One region of the Bacillus nitratireducens genome, then DNA from elsewhere that is predicted to be linked to it. Evidence: riboswitches for the same ligand, from Rfam matches in the RefSeq annotation. Region 1 holds a riboswitch; each other region holds the start of a gene.

What was found. A riboswitch is a leader RNA that binds a small molecule or an ion and turns the genes downstream of it on or off. The one in region 1 is predicted to bind S-adenosylmethionine.
Region 2: linked by a shared signal. The riboswitch ahead of Q3V31_RS04170 (YezD family protein) and the one ahead of Q3V31_RS10715 (hypothetical protein) in region 1 are both predicted to bind S-adenosylmethionine.
Region 3: linked by a shared signal. The riboswitch ahead of Q3V31_RS22065 (LLM class flavin-dependent oxidoreductase) and the one ahead of Q3V31_RS10715 (hypothetical protein) in region 1 are both predicted to bind S-adenosylmethionine.

The regions. Positions count from the first base shown of each region.
Region 1 covers NZ_JAUMJO010000002.1:864,285-866,555, forward strand. The annotation lists gene Q3V31_RS10705 (YwiC-like family protein) at 1-652, shown strand, start outside; gene Q3V31_RS10710 (hypothetical protein) at 683-874, opposite strand; SAM riboswitch class I at 998-1,096, shown strand; gene Q3V31_RS10715 (hypothetical protein) at 1,135-1,455, shown strand; gene Q3V31_RS10720 (SWIM zinc finger family protein) at 1,720-2,103, shown strand; gene Q3V31_RS10725 (NAD(P)H-dependent oxidoreductase) at 2,133-2,271, shown strand, end outside.
Region 2 covers NZ_JAUMJO010000001.1:791,856-794,126, forward strand. The annotation lists gene sat (sulfate adenylyltransferase) at 1-464, opposite strand, end outside; gene Q3V31_RS04165 (phosphoadenylyl-sulfate reductase) at 504-1,208, opposite strand; gene Q3V31_RS04170 (YezD family protein) at 1,296-1,439, opposite strand; SAM riboswitch class I at 1,512-1,620, opposite strand; gene lysA (diaminopimelate decarboxylase) at 1,738-2,271, opposite strand, start outside.
Region 3 covers NZ_JAUMJO010000006.1:22,349-24,619, reverse strand. The annotation lists gene Q3V31_RS22075 (DUF4352 domain-containing protein) at 1-163, opposite strand, end outside; gene Q3V31_RS22070 (hypothetical protein) at 404-610, opposite strand; SAM riboswitch class I at 868-974, shown strand; gene Q3V31_RS22065 (LLM class flavin-dependent oxidoreductase) at 1,057-2,115, shown strand; gene Q3V31_RS22060 (ATP-grasp domain-containing protein) at 2,108-2,271, shown strand, end outside.

The DNA.
Region 1 (2,271 bases):
ACTTGGGAAACCTACTATTTATCATATCCCGCTGTTTTTAGCCTGGTTCTTTATCTATCTCGCTACGTATCCATTTCTCATGTACATAAGGCAAAGACGAAAAAAAGAGTTTTTACACGCTGCAATTGTTTATTCTATCACTGCATTTGTATTTGGGATGATTTCTTTATTATATGAATGGCGAATTCTTTTATTCGCAGTATTAATGATTCCATTGTTTATTGTAAATATGTATTACGCTCGTCAAAAAAATGAACGAGCATTACTAAATGATATTTGTGCGATTATGGTGTTTTGTATAGGTGGTTTAATCAGTTATTATTTTTCAATGAAGCAAATCGATAAAACAGCAGTATTCATTGCGCTTATTTCATTTTTGTATTTTTTAGGAAGTACGTTTTATGTGAAAACAATGATTCGTGAGAAAAATAATCCAAAGTATCGTCTCATATCTTGGGGGTATCATATTGTATTGACGGCAATTGTATTTGCTATCAATCCATGGTGTTCTCTTATATTCGTACCAAGTGTCATTCGAGCAATTATATTGTATGGCAAAAAAATTTCTATATTAAAAGTAGGGGTTTTAGAAATTGTTAATTCTGTATATTTTTTAATCATAACGGCAATAATAATGAAGTATGCCATTTGAAAAAACTTCCCATCTATTGATGGGAAGTTTTCAATCTTGTTCTAAAATGTGAACGGTATAATCACATCTTTGCAATGCTTGCTCTACGGCGTAAAGGGATTGTTCAATACGTGCGCGATTAAAATCTTTTTCAACTGTTTGTAGTGCTTCTTCTAAACAATTTTTTGCTTCTTTTAATGATTGAAAAGAATCTTGTACATATCCGCGGGCATTTTGATACATTTCATAGTCCTCCTTTTTTACTCATATACATGTAGTATGAACGCTGAGGAGAAAAATATAATTTGTTATATTTATTTGACAATTAAAATGAAATTACGTATAGTTTATTATAAAGTGAATATTTTCTTATCCAGAGAGGTGGAGGGACTGGCCCGATGAAACCCAGCAACCGCGATGCAGGTGCTAATTCCAGCAGAACATTTTTGTTCTGGGAGATAAGACGAAGATATACGTAACTTCTTCTTATCGGAGAGGTTTTTTTGTTGCAAAAAAACCGATTACGAAAACATATAATAAGAAGAAAGGGGTTGCGAAGTACTGTGACACTCGAAAAATACGTAAAACTGCGTAGTACAGTTTATGAATATATGATAGAGCAAGATAAGCCAATATCATTGTTAGATATTCAAGAACATATCGTTTCGCATCATGAAGGAAAATTCACGAAAAAAATGTTACATCAATTTTATTTATCGAGATTATTAGATGAACTCAAACTGGATGGGAAAATTACTTTAGCTGATGATGAATATCGCTTTACTGAAAAAGGGGTATTTTATAAAGCGGGAAAAGGGAGCTAGGCTCTCTTTTTTTCTTGAAATAACGAAGTATGTAGAGTAAAAGACTGCTAAAGCAGCCTGATACAAGGGAATGGTGTTGAGTGTGTAGTGTCAAAGATTGAATGTGCCTGAAAGAGGCACTTCATTATCGGCTGCAAATGAAAAGAGACACCTTCGCCGAATAGGTGTCAGTCGTTTTGTCATGTAGACTCGCTACTTGACAGTAATTAGAATAACATGCAGGGTTTTTGAAGTCAAAAGGGAATTAAAGGAAGGAGTGTTGTTATGTACGCTTACTTATTAAAAGATATAACGAAATGGATTCCAAAGTACATTATGGATAAAGGTTATGAATATTATGAAGCTGGACATGTAGAAGATGTTGAAATACAAGACAAGAAAGTAGTTGCTTTTGTTACTGGAAATGCGGGAAACTATGAAGTGATCATTGACCTTACTGATTTTACAAAAAGTAGCTGCGAGTGTCCGTATGAAAACTATTGTAAGCATATGGCGGCAGTTGTGTATGATATTCAAGGTGCTGGTGAGAGTACAGTAAAAGACCAACTGAAAGGCTTAGAAAAAGAAGAGTTACTAACAGTACTAAATCGTTTGTTACAAAGTTCGAAAAATGTCCAAATCGTAGAGAAGATGTTAAAGAAAGGGTAGATTTAACTGTAGAGGGGAGTTGCTTTGTAGTGAACGTACTAATTATATACGCTCACCCTAGTCCTTCAAGTTTTAATGCGGCGATTTTAGAGCATGTGCAAAAAGGACTTGGGGAAACAAATCATTCTGTTACGTTACTTGATTTATATAAAGAACAATTTGATCCAG
Region 2 (2,271 bases), on a different contig from region 1:
TTATTCCCAAAACGTTTTGTAAGAATAATAGCTCCTCCAACGTAAACATTTGGTCGTTCATATAATTTCTTCACTCCTGGATGGGCCTCATCCGTCGTTTTATATACAAGTAACGCCTCTTTTTCTTTATCAGGTACAAAAATATCTTCTATTTGAATGACACCATATACATTTCCATCGTTAACAAGTTTTACTTCCTCTCCGGCTTTCAGACTTTTTGCTACTTCTTCTGTTACAGGTAATGTAATCGGTATACTCCACACGCTACCATTTGCTAAACGAAGCTTTTCTACGACTGAATCATAATCTTGCTTTCCTAAAAATCCTGTAAGTGGACTATATCCTCCTGTCGCCAGAAGTTCTAAATCACTAAGCGCAATTTTGTCTAGCTCAATTTCTTTTACAATGTTCGATATGTCATATGTTTCATCAATACGGTTTACTAATTCATTTGTTGTACTCATCTTTTTATATCCCTTCTTAGCTTTATTTCAAAATCTATCTTATTGAAAATGAAGGCCACACTCTGTCTTCATTTTCCCCGACCATCTTCCATCTCTTGAGTCACCACCATCTCCTACAGGTAATGTACATTTCTCACACCCAATACTTGGATATCCAACATCATGCAATTGATTATACGGCAAGTTATATTTGTATACATATCGCCAAACTTCTTTCCACGTCCAATGAATGAGTGGACAAACTTTAATAGATTGAAAACGATGATCTTGATTTATAAACTTTGTATGCTTACGCGTTTCTGATTGTTCCCTTCTTAAGCCCGATATCCACGCTTTTTCCGCTGCTAATGATTTTTCTAACGGTAAAATTTTTCTAATCTTACAGCAAAGATTCGGATTACTTTCCCATAACTTCTCACCATGCAACTTCGCTTGTTCATCAAGTGTAAGTTCCGGCTGTTTTTCCATAATATTTAATGAAGGAAATCGTTCTCGCACTTTTTGAATTAATTCATACGTTTCTTGAAAATGAACATTTGTATCCAAAAATACAACTTTAGCAGATGGATTTACTTGGTTTATAAGGTGCAGTAATACCATACCTTCTACTCCAAAGCTACATGCGTATACAATCTCATCCTTATACTCTTTATAAGCCCAACTTAATACTGACAGAGCGCCTTTCGTTTCATCTTCTTCAGAAAATGAAACACTATTTTCTTTCCACGTTTCGTACGTCAACATATTTTTTCCCCCTGTAAAAGCAAAAAGACGGCTTTAACCTATTAAAAATAGATTAAAACCGCCTCTAGTTTTTCTAGTCAGCGCTTTTTACTTTAAACGTACTTTTTCACTTTTTTCTAATTGAATCACTTTTCCATCTTGCACAACAATTGTAATTGAGCCATATTTCATATCAGCAAGCATCGCTTGAATTTTCTCAGATACTTCATCAAAATGTTCCCGTACACTCACGCGAACAGCCCCCCTTTTTATTCATAAAAAAAATCTTTCCCATTTCGAAAAGACTGTTCGGTAATATATTTTACCTTATCTTTCAAAATGGACTCCATTTTGCTGGATTTAGCACCTTGCTTTCTATAAGCAGGTTGCCGAGCTTCGTAGGGCCAGTTCCCTCAGCTTCTCTTGATAAGCTTTGTATTTGTATTTTATCACAATTCTGATTTTTTTCAATCCTAGTTTTCCGATATATTTAATTATTTTTATTTTTTTAAAAGGAGTTGCCTTTACTAGACAACTCCTTCTTTCTCATTCACACCAGCTCTTTAATACGTATGCGATCGTTCCCAATGATATTTTCATATGTTTCACGTTCTACGACAATTTGTGACGTCCCGCCTTTTGCAAAGACGACAGCTGGTCTACGAATACGATTATAATTATTCGCCATCGAGTACCCATATGCCCCCGTACAAGAAATTGCTAGTAAATCAGAAGAAGCAACTTGCGGTAAGTTAATATCCCAAATCAGCATATCTCCACTTTCACAGCATTTCCCAGCAATCGAAACGAGTTCTTCATTTTCATCATTCCCTCGATTCGCCAACATCGCCTCATAACGGGCTCCATATAGAGCTGGTCTTAAATTATCTGTCATCCCACCATCGACTGAAACATACTTCCGAATACCAGGAATCTCTTTCACCGATCCGACTGTATAAATTGTTGTTCCAGCATCACCTACGATACTACGGCCTGGTTCAATCCATATTTCTGGAAGCGGGTATTCACATACTGTAAACTGCTCTCTTATCGTACTTGTTACAGCCTCCACATACGTTTCAAG
Region 3 (2,271 bases), on a different contig from region 1:
TTTCTTTTTCTTCAAAATTTATTAATTCTTCATTTTCATTTTTTGCGGTTGGTTCTTCTATTGGACCATTTTCAACGGTGCTATCTTTTTTATCTTGTGTGCAAGCAGCCGTAACACTGACTAATACTAGAATTAAAGTAAGTAATATGAATGATTTTCTCATAAAATTGATCTGTCTCCTTAAGTTTTTCAATTTTGTGCAACTATACATATTATAAAGCGATTCTATTAATATTAACATAATGTCTCATTATTGGATTAAAATAGGGGATTTTAGACACTTTATTCTTGTTTTTTATTAATATAATTGGTGTATTTACTCTAGTTGTAGTGAAATCGTCCGTTGTTATCATTCCTACTGTATCATTAATAAACATCTTCATAATATATAATTAGTATTATTTTATTCTTCAAATATCTCCGGCTTCTCCACTCTAAATGATTTCACCTCACCACATTCTAAACAAAATGTAGTTAATAGTTTGGAACGTTTCCCCACTGAAAAGAGCCTACTAGAATCATCTTCACAAACATATGCATGATAGGCAAATCCAACTCTGCCTTCTTTAAATGTAGTAGAACCACAATTCTCGCATCGTTTATTTTTCATGCTACTAACACCTCTTTTGGTTCGTATTTATTTTGATGTGTTTTTACGATAGAAGTAAAGTAATTTGGTTATACATGATGTTTTCGACATGATACAACATACCCCTTTATATATTCGCAAGTAAAACAACATAATACCCTTATAAATCTCTATAACAATATGGTTTTCCATATATCATTTAATATTTATCGGAAAAATAAGTATTAAAATATTGTTTTTTATTATTCTGATGATTATAATAAATGGAAATCAAACAATTCTTATGTTGAGAAGTGGAGGGACGGGCCCTATGAAACTTCGGCAACCTCGTTTTAGACGAAAGGTGCCAAATCCTGCAGGTGAAAAAACACCTGAAAGATAAGAGCGGTTCACTTAGTCAAGAAGGCTACTCTTATTTCGATAAGAGTAGCTTTTTTTATGACTAAAAGTTAAAGGGGGAATAGGTAGTGGAGTATGGTTTTTGGTTACCGATTTTTGGGGGATGGCTTCGAAATGTAGATGATGAATCTATGCCGCCTACGTTTGAGTATGCAAAACAAACAGCGCAAGCGGCAGAACAATTAGGTTTTTCAACAACTCTTATTGCAGAATTAAATTTAAATGATATAAAAGGTGTGTCAGCACCAAGTTTAGAGGCGTGGACAACTGCGGCAGCACTTGCAGCAGTGACGGATAAATTAGAGATTATGACAGCTGTAAGACCTGGCTTTCATAATCCAGCTGTTACAGCGAAAATGGCAGCGAATATCGATCAATTAAGTAATGGTCGTTTTACATTGAATGTAGTTTCAGCATGGTGGGAAGAAGAAGCAAGACAGTACGGCGGGGTATTTACCGCACATGATGAAAGATATGATCGCACGGAGGAATTTGTAACAATTTTGAAGGAACTTTGGAAAGAAGAAGTGTTTTCTTATAAAGGGAACTTTTATGAGCTTCATCATACACATTTAAGTCCAAAACCTGTGCAGAAACAAGGCATTAAGCTTTATGCAGGTGGTGAGAGTGAGCGAGGAAAAGAGGTCATTGTAAACCACGCGGATGCATATGTAATGCATGGCGGAACGGTAGAAGAAGTATCTGTGAAAATAGAAGATATGAAGAATCGTAGAAAGAAAGTTACAGAGGAGCCATTGCAGTCATTCGGGCTTGCCGCTTACGTCATTTGTCGTGATACAGAAGAAGAGGCATTAGAAGAATGGAAACGCATAACGGATGTGAAAGATGATGCTTTAGGTTATGCGGGTTACCAAGACTTTATTAGTAAATCGCATTTGGAACAGCAAGTGAAGCTCAATGATTATTCCGTATCTAATCGTGGGTTACGTCCTAATTTAATCGGAACACCAGAACAAATTGCAGAAAGGATACTTGCTTTTGAAAAAGTGGGTGTTACGTTATTACTTTTACAATTTTCGCCACAGCTTGAAGAGATGAAACGATTTTCTGAAAAAGTGATGCCATTAGTTGAAGCAAAAAGAAAGGAATGGATTACAAATGAGTAAAATTTACATATTACATGAGAATAAGGAATGGACGAATCATTTAGTGAAAAGGTTGGAAGAACTGGAGTTACCGTATGAGGAATGGCTTTTAAATGAGGGAACACTGCCGTTAGAACAAGAACCTCCCCAAGGTGTTTTTTATAGCCGCATGAGTGC